2 linked regions of the Priestia megaterium genome follow. The protein of the gene in region 1 interacts with the protein of each later gene in a pairwise test. Links are inferred from orthologs where the notes say so. Each region holds a gene or a part of one and is shown on either strand. Other genes may lie near its edges.

Region 1 (7,701 bases):
TGTAATTGTAACGGAGCTTTCTTCTTTTCAGCTGATGGGAATTGAAAAATTCCGTCCGAAAATCTCTTTATTATTGAATTTGTTTGATGCTCACTTAGACTATCATGGCACAAAAGAGGAATATATCAAAGCAAAAGCAAATCTCTTTAACAATCAAACAAGTGAAGACTTTGCCGTTATTAATGCGGATGATGAGCTAGTGATGAAAGCTAGTGCAGATGTTAAAGCCACAAAAGTACCTTTTTCTGTTACAGCTCAAACGACAGAAGGAGCGTATATTAAAAACGAAACGATTTTCTTTAAAGATGAAGAAGTGATGTCGTTAAAAGATGTGGTGCTGCCAGGCAAACATAATCAAGAAAACATTTTAGCAGCTGTATCCGTTGTGAAGCTGTATGGCTGTTCAAATGAAGCTATCTACCGCGTGCTCACAACGTTTGCTGGTGTTAAACACCGCGTTCAATACGTCACAACAATCAACAAACGTAAGTTTTATAATGACTCTAAAGCTACGAATATGCTTGCTACAAAAGTAGCTCTTTCCGCTTTTTCGCAGCCGACGATTCTACTTGCAGGTGGACTCGATCGCGGCAATGAGTTTGATGATTTAAAAGAAGAGTTTAAAAATGTGAAAGCTGTTATTACGTTTGGTGAAACGGCTCCTAAAATTGAACGCGTATCAAAAGAAGCGGGAATACAAATTGTAAAACGTGTCGATAATGTTAAACAAGCAGTTTCAGAAGCATATGCTTGTTCAGATGAAGAAGATGTTATTTTATTATCTCCTGCTTGTGCAAGCTGGGATCAATTTAAAACTTTTGAAGAACGTGGTGACATCTTTATTGAATCTGTGCATAAACTGAAATAAGGGCTTGTCTAAACACCTAGAAAATACACTAGCCCTAATCTATTTTTAGAGGTGTGTGACAGTGTCGACAAAAAGGTCTACCCCAGATTTTTTTCTCATAATCGTTACGCTTTCCTTGCTAACCATCGGCCTTATTATGGTATACAGCGCAAGTGCGGTATGGGCTACATACAAGTTTAATGATTCTTTTTTCTTTGCTAAACGCCAGCTCTTATTTGCAGGGCTTGGAGTATGCGCGATGTTTGTCATCATGAATATTGATTATTGGATGTGGCGTACGTGGGCGAAGCCAATTGTAATCATTTGCTTTGTTATGCTGGTACTTGTATTGATTCCGGGAGTAGGGCTAGTACGGAATGGGTCGCAAAGTTGGATAGGAGTTGGAGCGTTTTCGATTCAGCCTTCAGAATTTATGAAGTTTGCTATGATTATATTTTTAGCGAAATATTTATCAGAAAACCAGAAGAAAATTACATCCTTTAGAAAAGGAATGTTACCGGCATTATTGCTGGTTTTCTTACCATTTGGCATTATTATGATGCAGCCGGATTTAGGAACTGGAACGGTCCTTGTTGGAACTTGTTTAGTCATGATTTTTGTTTCAGGAGCAAAAGTAAGTCACTTTGCAGGTCTGGGATTGCTTGGCGTTGCCGGTTTTGTAGGGCTTGTTTTATCGGCTCCTTATCGGATTAAACGCATCACCTCATTTTTAAATCCTTGGGAAGATCCGCTTGGAAGCGGGTTTCAAATCATTCAATCTCTTTATGCAATTGGGCCGGGGGGATTGCTTGGATTAGGGTTAGGGCAAAGTAGACAAAAGTTCTTTTATCTGCCGGAGCCTCAAACTGATTTTATTTTTGCTATTCTAGCAGAAGAGCTCGGTTTCATCGGTGGAACGCTTGTTCTGCTTTTGTTTAGCTTATTGCTTTGGAGAGGAATTAAAGTAGCGCTCGGAGCACCTGATCTTTACGGAACGTTTTTAGCCTTAGGAATTATTTCAATGGTCGCGATTCAAGTCATGATTAATATAGGCGTGGTAACAGGTCTTATGCCTGTTACGGGAATTACGCTTCCATTTTTAAGTTACGGCGGATCATCGCTGACGCTCATGCTGGCAGCAGTTGGAGTTTTGTTAAATGTTAGTAGATATTCTCGCTATTAATTGAAAAAAATTGTATAATGTCAAGTAGGCAATGGTCTACTGAAGTAAACCGTCATCTTAAATCCAAGTGCAAGCCGGATTTTGTTGGCGGTTTATTTTCGATTTTTTACAGGTAGATGATATTTTTGTATGAAATGTTTTTAAAATGTAATGTTGTGATAACCAAATTTGAGTCCAACTATGGTATGATGTGTAAGGTTAAATATTTTATCTTAGTGATTAGGTGAACGTATGTGCACTTATGAGCGTAGCGTTTTTTTATGACTGTCAGCATGTGTTTAACTTCTAAATGAAAAACGATAAAAAAACAATCAAAATTACTTTATATAGCAGATGAACGTACATTCTATGGGTGAATGTCATACGATAAATAAAAATGATGAAATTGACAACAGAATAGAGTGCCTTCGTAGAAAAAAGTTATCTTACAAGGTGCTGCTGCTTAGTTATGAATCTGTTCTTATTATTCTTATGCATTAGAAGTAAGGGCGCATTGACATGAAAGTTTTATAACAGCAAAGAGGGTTTTAGGAGGTTCTTATGGAAGCGTTAGTAAAAGAGTTAGTCGAAGCGAATATTGGAAAGGTTCGTGAAAATGAACCGCTAGCAAAACATACAACAATGAAAATTGGTGGTCCAGCAGATGTGCTTGTAGAACCTGATTCTGTTGATCACTTAAAAGTTACAATGGATATCATTAAAAAACACGGCGTGAAATGGAGAGCGATTGGTCGAGGGTCTAATCTTCTTGTTTCTGATAAGGGAATTGAAGGTGTGGTCATTAAGCTCGGAGCCGGATTAGATGATTTAACAGTAGATGGAGAGACGGTTACTGTAGGTGGGGGATACCCTAGCATCAAGCTTGCAACAGTTATTACAAAACAAGGTCTGTCTGGATTGGAGTTTTCAAGTGGAATTCCTGGATCTGTGGGAGGCGCCGTTTATATGAATGCAGGTGCCCATGGTTCTGATATGTCTCATGTAGTCGAAAAAGCGCTGATTTTATTTGAAGATGGCACTCTGGAGTGGCTGACAAATGAAGAGCTTCAATTTTCGTATCGTCATTCAATTCTACAAAAAGACCGTCCTGGAGTATGTGTAGAAGCCGTGCTGCGTTTGAAAAAGGGAACGAAAGATGATATTGTGGCGGTCATGCAGAAAAATAAAGACTATCGCCGCGAAACACAGCCTTGGAATTTCCCTTGTGCAGGAAGTATTTTTAGAAATCCGCTTCCAAATTATGCAGGAGACTTAATTGAAAAGTCCAACTTAAAAGGTTTTTCAGTAGGCGGTGCGCAAATTAGTGAGCAGCATGCGAACTTCATTGTCAACACAGGAGATGCAACGGCTTCAGACGTGCTGAATTTAATTGCTCACGTTAAGAAAACAATTAAAGAGAAATTCGATATTGATATTCATACAGAAGTTGAGATTATCGGTCGCTAATTACTCAGCCCGTCGCTGTATGGTTATGCGTGAAAAGGTAGCTTTTATGTGTTTATTCTATGCTATAATGGGGATATTCTCATGAAGCAAAGATTGGAAATAAATAGATGGTAATTCCTCGTTTATTTTCTCAAATGGATAAGGGTGAAAAAAATGGAAAAAGGTAAGTTAATTGTTTTAGAAGATCGTGTACCGAAGCTGCAAGAACAGCGAAAGCAAAAAGCAAATAGACGGCTTATTTTGTATTTATCACTCTTTTTCATCCTTATTTTATTTATTGTATATTCTCAATCTTCTCTGAGTAATGTTTCTAACATTGAAGTACAAGGGAATAAACATGTAAGTGATAAGGATATTGTCAAAGCGAGTGGTCTGTCCAAAAAAACCAGCTACTGGAAAGCTGATGCTGATCAAATTCAAGAAAAAGTCGAAAAAAACCCTGAGGTAAAGGAAGCTGTCATTCACAAAACATTTCCTAATAAGGTCGTAATCGACGTAAAAGAGTACGCAAGAATTGCATATGTAACCTCGGGGAATAAATATTTCCCTGTGAATGAAAATGGAAAAGTTTTAAAAGAAGTGAGTGCTAAGAAAGTGTCATCCGACGCTCCGTTGCTAATTGACTGGAAAGATGGAGACGCTATACAAAGCATGGTTCAAGAATTAGCTAAAACGCCTAAGAGTATAAAAGGGGCTATTTCTGAGATTTACTATGCGCCGACAAAATCAGAACCTCTTCACATCGAGGTATTTATGAATGATACGCGTGAAGTAAGCGGGAAAATTAGCAACTTCTCTGATAAAATTGTTCATTACCCAGCTATTGCAAGTAAATTGAGTGATGATCAAAAAGGTATTATTGATTTAGAAGAAGGATACGCATTTAAACCTTATAAAAAGAGCAAGCAGTAATTATTTTTTATAAGTGTTAATTAAAGGAAATAGATGAGTTGAGACTGGCAAAATAGCCCTTGTACATTGTATAATCACATGCAAGTATTCTGCATACATATGATTTTCTTCTCCGGTGCTGTGAAATGGAAATGTAATATTTGTTCTAGGTAAGTTTCGCTTTTCTCGGTGTACATCTTAGTGTAGACTTGTAGTTAAATAGCTTTTTTCAGTGAATTTTAGGCTTAAATCTAAAAAAAAGTCAAAACCAGAACGTTTTGTTCTTTGAAAGAGATAAAGTCTGTGAAAAACTTGAAAAAAATTGATTTTACAAAAGGGAAACAGATGTATTTGTTGAATATTTTCATATAATAAAAAATTAATATTGTTGTTCTTCTTAATTTATTAAGATGACATGTGCAGAAAGAAAAAGGAGGTGCCAAAGAATGAACAGCAATGAAATATACGTTAGTTTAGACATCGGTACATCCAGTGTGAAAGTAATCATCGGAGAGATGAGTAACGATTCATTGAATATCATTGGTGTAGGGAATGTTAAATCACACGGACTAAAAAAAGGTTCTATCGTTGATATAGATGCAACAGTTCAATCTATTAGAAAAGCAGTAGAACAAGCTGAACGAATGGTAGGCATTACAATTAAAAAGGTTGTAGTAGGCATAAGCGGAAATCATGTATTTTTACAGGATTGTCACGGAGTAGTAGCCGTTTCAAGCGAGAATCGTGAAATTACAAACGAAGATATTCATCGAGTAATTGATGCTGCTCAAGTCATGTCTATCCCGCCAGATCGTGAAATCATTGATGTTATTCCAAAGCAATTTATTGTAGATGGCTTAGAAGGTATTAACGATCCTAGAGGTATGATTGGGGTACGTTTAGAAATGGAAGGCACAATCATAACAGGATCTAGAACGGTTTTACATAACTTATTACGCTGTGTAGAAAGAGCTGGTTTAGAAATCAGTGATATTTGTTTACAGCCTCTAGCCGCTGGTTCAATTGCATTATCTCGTGATGAAAAAAACTTAGGTGTCGCACTGGTAGATATCGGTGGAGGTTCAACAACGGTTGCGATCTTTGACCAAGGACATTTGAAAGTAACAAATGTACTAGCTGTTGGCGGAGAGCACATTACCAAGGATTTATCTATTGGCCTTCGCACATCGACTGAAGATGCGGAAAATATTAAGATAAAGCATGGACATGCTTTCTACGATCATGCTTCTGAAGAAGAAGTATTTAGTGTACCGATCATTGGAAGCGATCAGCATCAGCAGTTTAATCAGCTCGAAATCTCTGATATTATTGAAGCTAGATTAGAAGAGATTTTAGATATGATTACGCAGGAGATAAATCGCCTAGGATACAAAGATATTCCAGGAGGATTTGTTTTAACAGGCGGAGTAGTAGCGATGCCTGGTATTCTTGAGCTAGCTCAAGTGATTTTAAAGAATAACGTGCGCATAGCAGTGCCTGATTATATTGGAGTACGTGAGCCGCATTATACAACAGGCGTAGGATTAATAAAATTTGCATACAAAAATGCTAAAATACAAGGCCGGGAAATTGGAGCGCCAGTTGTGGAAGAAGAGCCGATTGAGCAAGAAATGATCAAACCTAGCCCGAAACCACAGCAGCCGCAACAATCAGCTGAGCAGCCGAAAAAGAAAAATGACCAAAATTTAATGAAGAAGTTTTTTGGATACTTCTTTGATTAACGTTACGGATTGGTAATTTCGAAGAATTAGGAGGAACTATCATGTTGGAGTTTGATACAAGTGTAGACCAATTAGCGACGATTAAAGTAATCGGTGTCGGAGGCGGCGGTAACAACGCGGTTAACCGAATGATTGAACATGGCGTCCAAGGTGTAGAATTTATTGCAGTTAATACAGATGCACAAGCATTAAATTTATCAAAAGCTGAAACAAAAATGCAAATCGGCGCTAAATTAACAAGAGGATTAGGTGCAGGTGCTAATCCAGAAGTTGGTAAAAAAGCAGCTGAAGAAAGTAAGGAACAAATCCAAGAAGCACTAAAAGGTGCAGATATGGTTTTCGTAACAGCTGGTATGGGTGGAGGAACTGGAACTGGTGCAGCTCCAGTCATTGCCCAAATTGCTCGTGAGCTAGGAGCACTAACGGTAGGTGTTGTTACTCGTCCGTTTACGTTTGAAGGCCGTAAGCGTTCTACTCAAGCGGCAGGCGGCATTGCGTCAATGAAAGAAGCAGTGGACACGCTGATTGTTATTCCAAATGATCGCTTATTGGAAATCGTTGATAAAAACACGCCAATGCTAGAAGCGTTCCGTGAAGCGGATAACGTATTGCGACAAGGTGTGCAAGGTATTTCAGATTTAATCGCAGTTCCTGGATTAATTAACTTAGACTTCGCTGACGTGAAAACAATTATGTCTAACAAAGGATCTGCACTTATGGGGATCGGTATTGCAACTGGTGAAAACCGCGCTGCTGAAGCGGCTAAAAAAGCTATTTCAAGTCCACTTCTTGAAACATCTATCGATGGAGCTCAAGGTGTATTAATGAACATCACAGGCGGTACAAACCTAAGTCTTTACGAAGTACAAGAAGCTGCAGATATCGTTGCTTCGGCTTCTGACCAAGAAGTGAACATGATCTTTGGATCTGTTATTAACGAAAACCTAAAAGACGAGATTGTTGTTACAGTTATTGCAACTGGCTTTAGTGACCAAGATTTATCACAGCCAAAACCAGGTCGTCCTTCGTTATCGGCGAATCGCATGCCGCAATCGACACAGCAGCCGGCCCCACAGCCGAAGCGTGAAGTAAAGCGTGAAGAACCTGTACAGCAAGAATATACGCGTCCATCTCAGCCACAGTCTGAAGATGCGCTAGATATTCCAACATTCTTACGAAACCGTAATCGTAGACGCTAAGAAAATAAAAAGCCAAGACCTCTGTTTTATACAGAGGTCTTTTTTTATGCCATGAAGCTAGAAAACTCCAAAAGAATATAAAAAACATTCGACATGGTCAATATGATGCCTTCAAAGGGTTTGTGTTTTCTTTCTAAAAGTGGTGTGACAAATATCGAATGATTTCCTCAAAAATACTGCTTGTTTCTCGGCATGAACTGACAGACTTTCTAATAGGATGTACTATATACTAATTTTTAACAGAAAAATTCAGAAAGAATGGAGAGGTTATAAACATTGCCAATCTATTTAGATTTAATATGGATGCTGAATTTTGGGTTAGATACGATTTTACTAATGTTATGTGCAGTTGTACTTAAACGGAATTACAAGTGGTGGCGGCTTTTGCTTGGG
Region 2 (10,756 bases), 510 kb from region 1 along the record:
GATAATGTGCATAAATCAATTTTATGATCCGCTAAAGAAAGCGGAACTTTTCCAATCCCCTGCACATGATCGACATGAAAAAGTACCTTCGAATAGTTCGTCAGCATCTGTCCAATTTCTTCAATTGGCTGAATGGTGCCAATCTCATTATTTACATGCATAACAGATACTAAAATGGTTTCATCCGTAATAGCTGACTCAATAGCCGCAGGTGACACAAATCCTCTGGAATCTACCGGAACATACGTAACGTTAAACCCTAGGGCTTCTAATTGCTTAAGTGGTTCATGAACAGAATCATGTTCAATATTTGTCGTAATGATATGCTGACCTCGGCTTTTATATTGCATCGCTACGCCTTTAATAGCCAAATTATTCCCTTCCGTTCCTCCTGATGTAAAGATAATTTCATTTGACGATACGTGCAGCAATTCTGCTACTTGCTCACGTGAACGGCTCAACAAATTCTCCGCCTGTACGCCAAATTGATGGAGGGAGGATGGATTGCCATAATAAGTTGTAGCTACTTTGGTAAAAGATTGTATGACTTCATTATAGGGTTTTGTTGTAGCGCTATTATCTAAATAAATCAAGGATGCGCGCCCCCTTCTTCATTTTTTCGGAACAACGTATTATCATAACATACCTTGATACTTTTTTAAATTAGGTTTTGCCTTAGTAATCATAACAAGGATAGACGATCTTTTCAAAGCTATTTGCCACTTTATAAGCAAGGTCTCCCCTTCCTTATCCTAACAGTTGCTGCCGCATTCATAGACTATACTATTAGCATTGAAAGAGATACGAGATAGTATGCAAAGAAAAGCATCATAAAAAAGCTCGTGTCCTTTGGACACGAGCTTTTTAACTTTGTGAAGATACAATACGCTGTATACGATCCAGCGCACCAGGATCTACTTGCTCAATAGCTGCAGATGCCTGTTTTAATGCTTCTTTGTATTCATAATGACGAAATGCTTCTTCTGCTTCTTCTAAAGACTGTGCAATCGAGTGATGAGTACTTCTATAACGGTTACCATATTGAATCACTCTTTCAACGAGTCGCGCTTCTTCTAACATTGCCTCTGTTTCATCAAATGTATCCTGAACAAAACCAACAGCATCTTCAAGTAAAGATTGAACAGCTTGAATATTAAGCGGTTTTTCTTTCAGCTTAGCGGTTACTTCATTTAAGATATGAACCGTTTTTTCCAGCTGCACTTTATATTCTTCAGGAACACCAGGAAGGTTGCTTTTTTGAATAAGGCGTCGCGCTTCAATCAACTGAGATTTCAGTTCTTCTATTTTGTCCTTAGCTGAGAGCTCATCTTTGCGAAGAGCTTGTAGCATATCGCTATAGGATTCCTGAGATTCTTTTAATTGGTTAAGCTGTTTGGAAACGTCTTCGAGTTCTTCTTGGATCACACTGTAGGCTAAATTGTGCTCCGCTACCTTGTCCGAAATATTATAGTACAAGTTAGTTAATCGTTTTAGTTCGCGGTCCATTTTATAATATACGTCTAAATCGCGCTCTTTAAAATGATAGCTTTGCTGTACAAATAGCGTTTCTTCACGAAGTTCACGGTTTCGTTCTTGAAGCATACGAAGGAAGTTAGATACCGTATGAGATTCACGGTTCATTTTATGATAGGAGAAAACCTCATGCTCAAGTGAGTCATATAACTGCTCTAAGCGTTCGTTCACATCATCTAGTTTTGTAATCGCTTCTTCCACATATAACTCTTCAATATCTGCAATAATTTCAGCAGTTTCTTGTTTTAAAAGCTCTACCGTTTCTTCTACTTGCAGATGATCTAACACATATCCCTGCTCACTCATTTCGCGGAACCCGTCAAGCAGTTCATTGAACTGAACAGGAAGAGTGGTCTGACACTCAACTAACACTTTTGGAATTTGTTCTAAATACGAATCAATAGCTGTTAAATCAGTTTTTAATTGAAGAACAATCTCACGTGCTTGAAGATAGTTTCCGTTAATCGTCTCTTCCTCGTATTTTTTAAACTGCTCTTTAGATGTATTAATTGCGTATTCTAACGTTTTTTCAGCATTTCCATAGGAATACCGATGTGCGAGCAATTTTTTCTTCACATGGCGGTGAAGCTGATTTAATTCCTCAATATCATATCGATTATCTTGTTCGCTACCAATTAAATTTTGAAGTTCAGTAAGTATGTTTTCAATATCTATCTTGGTTTGTTCTAAGGCTTGATCAATATGTATAGATAACCGCTTCGCTTTTTTAAATCGGTATTTATCTGCTGCTTCTTCCGTTTCAAACAGTTCTTTATCAATTTTCGGGAGATTAGTTGATATAATTTCATCCCACTGCTCACGCCAACGTTCAAATAGCTCTTCAGTTTGACCTGTCATGTTCAATTCTTTTACTTTTGAAATTTCCTCTGCAACTGGCGTATTTGCTAATTCGACTTTGATCGTTTCCAGGCGATCAATTTCTTGATAAATCTTTTTACGTGAAAACATTCCGTACACAACTAATCCGATAATAAGTATGATTAGTGCTATAATGAATTCCATACTAAGCCCCCTTACAGTGCGTTCTACATGACAAGTTTCTTATTTATAAAAAGGGTGAATTTAATCCTTTAAATTTTTTTGCGTCAATGTTTTTATGATACCATGTAAAGTCCAACTTTTGAGCAAAAAATTAAATTTTTTTATACAAAATATTGGCATGGAGTCACTTTGTGTCGTTACAATGGAAAAAGAAGAAAAAAGGAGGCATTTTTTATGAAAGTTGACAAACATATTCATACTCCATTTTGCCCACACGGTTCACCTGATTCATTGCAACAATATGTTGAACAGGCGATTTCCCTGAACTTTAGCGAGATTTCGTTTACAGAGCATGCTCCATTACCAAAAAGCTTCAGTGATCCGACGCCTGATCGAGACAGCGGAATGGATCCTGACAAACTTGATCGCTACATTCAAAACGTACAGCAAGTTAAAAAAGAATTTGAGCGCGATATTCGTATTAATATCGGATTGGAAGTTGACTTTATTGAAGGATTTGAACACGAAACAACAGATTTCTTAAACGAATATGGTCCTTATCTCGATGACAGCATCCTTTCTGTCCACTTCTTGAAACATGAAGAAGGATATGACTGCCTAGATTTTAGCGCTGACGTATTTGCACATATTGTACAGAAGTTTGGCAGCGTAAGCAAAGTATATGATAAGTATTACAACACGGTATTACGCTCTGTACAGGCCAATTTAGGCGTTTATAAGCCTAAGCGCATTGGTCATATGACACTCGTACATAAATTTCAAACTCGCTTTCCATATGAAGACACACTTTCCCCTATTATTTTATCAATACTCGATGAAATAAAAATGAAAGATCTGTCTTTGGATTATAATGGTGCAGGGTTGTTTAAGCCTTTGTGCAAGGAAGCGTATCCAGCTCCCTTTGTTGTAAAAGCAGCCCAACAGAAAAAAATCCCTCTCGTATATGGGTCAGACGCCCACTGTGCGAAGGATTTAGGCCAAGGCTATGGAGAGCTCCATTTAGGATAATTGAACGCGCAGTTTGTTTGTCCGTTCATATGGCAAACATACCATTGTGTGCACCCATTGCTCAAGCTCAATCGCATATTGCTGAACAAAATACGGTTCGTGAGGCAATATATGAAGAACTTCACTTAGATACTGAGGATGAAGATAAGGCATAGACAGCATGCCCTTAAGCTCAATGATTGTAAAAGAAACGTGCAGCTTTCGAAACTCCTTTTCTTTCATCCCTCTTTCAAGGATTGTTTTTAAGTAGTATTTTTCCTTGGTTAAATACGTAGTCATAACTTCTCGAATTAAAATCGTGTCAAGAGAGATTTCTCTATATACGAGCCGGGCAATATGCCTATTTTCGTGCTGGTAATGTAAGATAGCTCGAATCATCACGATCATACTTTCTGTTGAGGACAAATTTTCCATTTCTTGGAACACTTGCTCCAGCACCCCAATATAACCTTCAAAATAAGAAATCACTAAACTTTCAAGCAACCCTTCTTTGCTATGAAAATAATATGAAATATTCGCTACGTTCACTTTCGCTTTTCCTGCAATCTCGCGCACCGACGTACCATCAAAACCTTTTACGTTAAAAAGAGAAACAGCCGCATCAATAATTTTCTCTTTCGTTTTTGACTGTACAGCCATCTATCTACACCTCATTTCGATTTATTTTTACAAAACACATATGATTGCAAAATTGTGTAGAAATCGTTACAGTATTTAAAAAGGATTTTAGTAGCCTCTCTACATAATTCGTGATAGGCTTTTTAGTTCCTGTAATCTTTTATCGACAAAGTAGCGTTAAAACTGACGTTTCCTGATAAAAATTCATTAAATCTTATGTTGAATGGAGGAGAATACATTGTTTAATGTCGAAAACTACAGCGGCTCAAAACAAAAGGATTATGAATTAGTAATTAAGCAATTACGCGCCTTATTAGAAGGAGAAAGCAATACAATTGCTAATCTAGCAAATGCTTCAGCTTTACTAAATCAATTTTTAAATGAAGTAAACTGGGTAGGTTTTTATTTAATGGAAGACGGCGAGTTAGTACTCGGCCCTTTCCAGGGGCTGCCGGCTTGTGTTCGCATTCCACTTGGAAAAGGCGTATGCGGTACAGCAGCTCAAAATCAAAGAACAGAGCGGATCGAAGATGTTCATGCATTCCCTGGCCACATTGCATGTGATGCTGCTTCTCAATCTGAAATCGTTGTACCAATGGTAAAAGACGGCAAACTTTTAGGTGTTCTTGATATTGACAGTCCAATCAAAAATCGCTTTGATGAAATCGATCAACAGTATCTTGAAGAATTCGTCAAAGAACTCACTTCTTTTCTTTAAATATGAATAAGCAAAAAAAACCGCTGCAAATCAGCGGTTTTTGCTTATTAAACAAACGTTTGATTAGTCTATCACCACCGTTTTCTTACGTTCTTTCTTCTCCTTTCATACTTCAAATGAATATATCCTTTCTTTTACATTCTTTTAATCTTCAATCTTCCTTGACTTTATACGAGGAAACACCTATAATACTCGTTGTGTGAAATATTGCAGCTTATACAATCTTCTTTATGTTTTTTCATTTTGTTCCTCATTAAAAGATTGTTTTACAGAAGTAGCAATTCTTTTAACAAGATGGTGTATCGTGTAACTCTCTGCTGCTAGAGCGATGGTACATGAAAACAAAATGAGCATATCGCTAGAATGTGTCTGTTTTTGTTTTGCATAAAATAAAAACACAAACAAGGAGGAGTCATCATGGCTCGTTATACAGGTCCAAGTTGGAAAATCTCTCGTCGCTTAGGTCTTTCTCTAAGTGGTACAGGTAAAGAATTAGAAAAACGCCCTTACGCTCCAGGTCCACACGGCCCAGGTCAACGTAAGAAAATTTCTGAGTACGGTTTACAATTACAAGAAAAGCAAAAATTACGCCACATGTATGGTGTAACTGAGCGTCAATTCCGTAACTTATTCGTTGCTGCTGGTAAATTAACTGGTAAGCACGGTGAGAACTTCATGATTCTTTTAGAAGCTCGTCTTGATAACTTAGTATACCGTATGGGTCTTGCACGCACTCGTCGTCAAGCTCGTCAATTAGTTAACCACGGTCACATTTTAGTTGACGGTAAACGCGTTGACATCCCATCTTACCGTGTACAACCTGGTCAAGTGATCGGTGTTCGCGAAAAATCTCGCAACCTTTCAATCGTGAAAGAAGCGCTTGAAGTTAACAACTTCGTACCAGACTACTTAACAGTAGACGCTGATAAATTAGAAGGTACATTCACTCGCTTACCAGAGCGTTCTGAATTATCTGCTGAAATCAACGAAGCACTAATCGTAGAGTTCTACTCTCGTTAATAGTAAAAAGCCGTTCCTTATGGAGCGGCTTTTTTACTGTCTATATATATAAAAAAAGGCCTTTCGGCCTTTTTTTATGCGTATTGAATAAGCGTATATTTTTTCTTGCCTCGACGAATCACTGTGAATTGACCTTCAATACGGTCTTCTGCACCTACTGTTTTTTGTAAATCTTGTTCACGCTCACCGTTTAAGTAAATCGCACCGTTTGAAATATCTTCGCGTGCTTGACGTTTAGAAGGAGAAATTTTACTTTCTACAAGTAAATCAATTAAACCAATATCTTCACCTGTATGCGTGTAAGAAGGAACATCCTTGAATCCTTGCTTAATTTCTTCTGCTGTTAACTCTGAAATACTTCCGCTAAATAAAGCTTGCGAAATACGAATTGCTTGCTCAAGAGCTTCTTCACCGTGTACAAGCGTAGTCATCGCTGCCGCTAGTGCTTTTTGTGCTTCGCGTTTTTCAGGAGCTTCTTTTGCAGAAGCTGCTAATTCATTAATTTCTTCATGTGATAAGAAGGTAAAGTATTTTAAATATTTTATAACATCACGATCATCTGTATTAATCCAGAATTGGTAGAATTCATACGGACTTGTTTTTTCAGCGTCTAACCAAATTGCTCCGCCTTCTGTTTTACCGAACTTCGTCCCGTCCGCTTTTGTTACAAGCGGAACTGTTAATCCAAATGCTTTTGCATCTTCTTCTGATTTACGAATTAATTCTAAGCCAGCCGTAATATTTCCCCATTGGTCGCTGCCGCCAATTTGAAGCTTACAGTTATATGTTTGGTATAAATTCAAGAAATCGTATGACTGTAAAATCATGTAGCTAAATTCCGTAAATGAAATGCCTGATTCGATACGAGATTGAACAGAATCCTTTGCCATCATATAGTTAATACCAAAGTTTTTACCGATATCTCGTAGGAATGTAATAACATCTAATGAGCCAATCCAGTCATAGTTATTCGCAATAACTGCTGCATTTTCACCTTCTTCGAAATCTAAGAAGCGTGAAAGCTGACCTTTAATACGCTCACTAAACATGGCAACCGTTTCTTTTTCATTTAACGTACGCTCTGCTTTTTTACCGCTTGGATCTCCAATAAGACCCGTACCTCCACCAACTAATGCAATCGGTTGGTGTCCAGCTTGTTGAAAGCGACGTAAAATTAAAACAGGAAGCATGTGGCCGATGTGAAGGCTGTCGGCTGTCGGATCAAATCCGCAGTACAAACGAACAGACTCTTTACTCAAAAGTTCACTTAAACCTTTTTCATCCGTTTGTTGGTTAATGAGCCCTCGAAACTCAAGATCTTGTAAAATATCCATGTTATATATTCTCTCCTTTATCTAATTGCTCGTTACAATTTGTTGAACAACATAAAAAACGCCCCTTCTTAAAAAAGAAGGGACGAAAATATCGCGGTACCACCCTATTTGGAAATAAATTATTTCCCACTTAAATGATGTAACGGTCTACCCGTCTTTTGCTACTGTAAGTTCACAAAAGATGCTCAAGGACGTATTTCATATTTGTCTATGTACTGATTTTCAGCAACCATCAGCTCTCTTAAACAGGGAGACAAGTATTACTTCTTCCTATCACTGCAGTTTATTTTATTTAAAAGTTTACACCCCACAATTATGAATGATTTCATTTTAAAATTCAAGTCCAAAAAAAAGTTCAAACAGCTGGCTGTTTGAACTTTATAAAAATCACTTATTTTCCCTACAAAGATTGAAACGTTTACTCCTTAGTCTTCCATCGTTGACAAATCGCCCGTTGGCAAATCTAATTCCCACGCTTTTAAAACGCGACGCATAATTTTACCACTTCGTGTTTTAGGTAGCTTATCTTTAAACTCGATTTCACGCGGGGCTGCATGAGCAGCTAACCCTTTTTTCACAAATTGACGAATATCTTCAATCAGTTCATCTGAAGATTCATACCCATCTCTAAGTGCGATAAATGCTTTAATAATTTCCCCGCGCACAGGATCAGGCTTACCAATGACACCGGCTTCTGCTACAGCAGGATGTTCAACAAGCTTACTTTCTACTTCAAATGGACCCACGCGTTCTCCTGCCGTCATAATAACATCATCGATTCGGCCTTGGAACCAAAAATAACCGTCTTCATCCATATACGCCGAATCACCTGATACGTACCAATCACCTGGCATAAAATATGACTCATACTTTTCTTTGTTGTTCCAAATCGTATGCATCATAGATGGCCAGCCTTTTTTAATTGCTAAGTTCCCCATTCGATAAGGTGGAAGCTCTTGTCCTTGATCGTCAACGATTGCTGCTTGTACACCCGGAATAGGTTTTCCCATAGATCCTGGTTTAATTTTCATAGACGGATAATTACAAATCGTCTGACCGCCAGTTTCAGTCATCCACCACGTGTCATGAATACGTTTTTGGAAAACCTTCATCCCCCAGCGTACTACTTCAGGATTTAACGGTTCTCCCACACTTAATACATGTCTGAGGTTCCTTAAATCATAGCGTTTAACTAAGTCATCACCAGCACCCATTAGCATACGAAATGCTGTAGGTGCACTGTACCAAACGGTTACACCAAAATCTTCAAGCGCTTGATACCATGCATCTGGACTAAATCGTCCTCCTACAATCACATTGGTTGCTCCAGCAAGCCAAGGACCAAAAATTCCATAGGAAGTCCCCGTTACCCAACCGGGATCTGCTGTACACCAATACACATCGTCATCTTTTAAGTCGAGCACCCACTTTGCAGTTTGATAGTGCTGAAGCATTGCGTTGTGAACATGAAGTACGCCTTTTGGTTTGCCAGTTGAACCTGATGTATAATGAAGCAGCATACCATCTGTTCTATCTACCCATTCAATTTCAACCTCTTTATTCGCCGCTTCTAATCGCTTCAAAAAATCTAGTTGAATGCCTTCTTCTTCTACATTTTCCCCTACAAGGAGAATGTGTTTTAAAGCTGGCAAATCTTTCACCGGAACGCGGCTCAGCAATTCAGGCGTTGTAATTAACACTTTTGCATCACTGTCTTGCAAACGATCTTTTACTGCACCTTCCATGAACGCTTCAAACAAAGGCCCAACAATAGCGCCAAGCTTCACCGCGCCTAACAATGCAAAATAAAGTTCCGGAGAGCGAGGCATAAAGATAAACACGCGATCTCCCTTCTCTACGTCTGCTTGTTTTAGCACGTTTGCGGCTTTGTTTGACCATTCTTTCATTTCTTTGAATGTATATTTTTCATTGCGCTGCGCATCTCGATAATAAAGCGCAACTTTATTTTTACGCGTAGAGTTTGCGTGCTTATCAATTGCTTCATAAGCTGCATTTAATTTACCTGTTTCATGCCATGAAAATTCCTTCTCCACTTGTGACCAGTCAAAGGTTTGATACGTTTTATCATAGTCCTGTAAGTTGTATACCCCTTCAATTACAGGAAGCGCTTCCACCTTCATCACAAACTCCCCCTTATGTATAAAATTTACAAACCTATTATATAACAAAAATAGACTTTTCACAATTTTATAAAAATTATTTGTCGGAATTGGGATAATAGTCTCCCTTGTTATATGACAACCTGTGTTATATAAGTGTCGAATTAACAACGATCTCTTTTAATTTTCTATTCTATGTTTTTTACAAAACTCCTTTTCTTTTATTTAATTTTTTGAAAACGCTTTAATATAGAGTTTTTTTTGTATTATAATACAGATAAGACTGCTTGAAGGTGGTGATTCATGTGAAACATTCCCAAACATACAATATGAAAGAACTAAAAACAGCTGTTGGAGCAATTGTTATTGAAGGACCTGTCTCCTCACAGACCTTGCAACAACTTGATTTTCATGAGCAACTAACGGCCTTTCGTCCACCTGAACAGCAAAAAGAAGCATTGATCGAGATTGCCAACTTGCCTGAAGGTAGAATCATTATTGCTCGCCATCATCATACAATCATTGGTTACGTAACCTTTTTATATCCCGATCCTCTAGAACGATGGTCGGAAGGAAATATGGAGAATTTAATCGAATTAGGAGCTATAGAGGTAGCCGCTCCATTTCGCAGCTACGCTGTTGGTAAAAACTTGCTTATCGTATCTATGATGGATGATGCAATGGAAGATTATATTGTCATTACGACAGAATACTACTGGCATTGGGATTTAAAAGGAACAGGGCTAAATGTGTGGGATTACCGCAAAATTATGGAGAAAATGATGAATAAAGGCGGACTGACGTGGTTTGCCACAGATGATCCGGAGATTAGCTCTCACCCTGCTAATTGTTTGATGGTAAGAATCGGGAGCAGAGTACCTCAAGAAAGCATACAAGAATTTGATAGCCTGCGCTTTCGAAATCGTTTCATGTATTAAGCTGACCTTTAAGAAAAGGAGCCGTGTCTGATGATTGTTGAAGAGATGATGAAAACCGATCTCGTTACCTTAACCCCCGACCATACGATTGCTGAAGCTATGAAACTTTTAGATACACATAAGATTAGACATATTCCTATCGTTAATGACCTTCATCACGTAGTTGGCATCATTTCTGATCGAGACGTAAGAGATGCAAGTCCATCTATTTTAGATAATACTTATACATCTGCTCTTCTATCCGAACCCGTGCGGATGATTATGCAAACAGAAGTCATTACAGCTCACCCTCTTGATTTTGTTGAAGAAATTGCAAGTATTTTTTATGAACATCAAATCGGTTGTATTCCCGTCACAAAAAACAAGCGGTTAGTAGGCGTTGTTACCGAAAGAGATCTATTACATACGTTTATTCAGCTTACCGGCACCAATAAACCAGGTTCA

The links.
Region 2: the proteins of ftsA (region 1) and ezrA interact in binary tests that used the Bacillus subtilis proteins (3 or more experiments, as listed by UniProt). The link is inferred for Priestia megaterium from one-to-one orthologs.

Annotation. Positions count from the first base shown.
Region 1 is NZ_CP085442.1:4,178,598-4,186,298, reverse strand. The notes cover bases 4,137-6,961. They hold ftsA (cell division protein FtsA), read left to right. Parts: upstream 4,137-4,813; coding sequence 4,814-6,109; downstream 6,110-6,961. Other genes in these bases: ftsZ (cell division protein FtsZ), read left to right, coding at 6,151-6,961; LIS78_RS21670 (cell division protein FtsQ/DivIB), read left to right, coding at 4,137-4,388. In the rest of the region: murD (UDP-N-acetylmuramoyl-L-alanine--D-glutamate ligase), read left to right, coding at 1-868; spoVE (stage V sporulation protein E), read left to right, coding at 930-2,030; murB (UDP-N-acetylmuramate dehydrogenase), read left to right, coding at 2,571-3,476; more of LIS78_RS21670, read left to right, coding at 3,630-4,136; more of ftsZ, read left to right, coding at 6,962-7,308; sigma-E processing peptidase SpoIIGA, read left to right, coding at 7,585-7,701. UniProt on the Bacillus subtilis protein: Cell division protein that is required for the assembly of the Z ring. May serve as a membrane anchor for the Z ring. Binds and hydrolyzes ATP. Also involved in sporulation.
Region 2 is NZ_CP085442.1:4,690,512-4,701,267, forward strand. Bases 211-3,202 are described here. They hold ezrA (septation ring formation regulator EzrA), read right to left. Parts: upstream 2,557-3,202; coding sequence 865-2,556; downstream 211-864. Other genes in these bases: LIS78_RS24320 (cysteine desulfurase family protein), read right to left, coding at 211-593; hisJ (histidinol-phosphatase HisJ), read left to right, coding at 2,770-3,202. Outside these bases: more of LIS78_RS24320, read right to left, coding at 1-210; more of hisJ, read left to right, coding at 3,203-3,564; forespore capture DNA-binding protein RefZ, read right to left, coding at 3,556-4,203; LIS78_RS24340 (GAF domain-containing protein), read left to right, coding at 4,421-4,900; rpsD (30S ribosomal protein S4), read left to right, coding at 5,318-5,920; tyrS (tyrosine--tRNA ligase), read right to left, coding at 5,995-7,254; acsA (acetate--CoA ligase), read right to left, coding at 7,680-9,395; LIS78_RS24360 (hypothetical protein), read left to right, coding at 9,680-10,312; LIS78_RS24365 (acetoin utilization AcuB family protein), read left to right, coding at 10,343-10,756. UniProt on the Bacillus subtilis protein: Negative regulator of FtsZ ring formation; modulates the frequency and position of FtsZ ring formation. Inhibits FtsZ ring formation at polar sites. Interacts either with FtsZ or with one of its binding partners to promote depolymerization.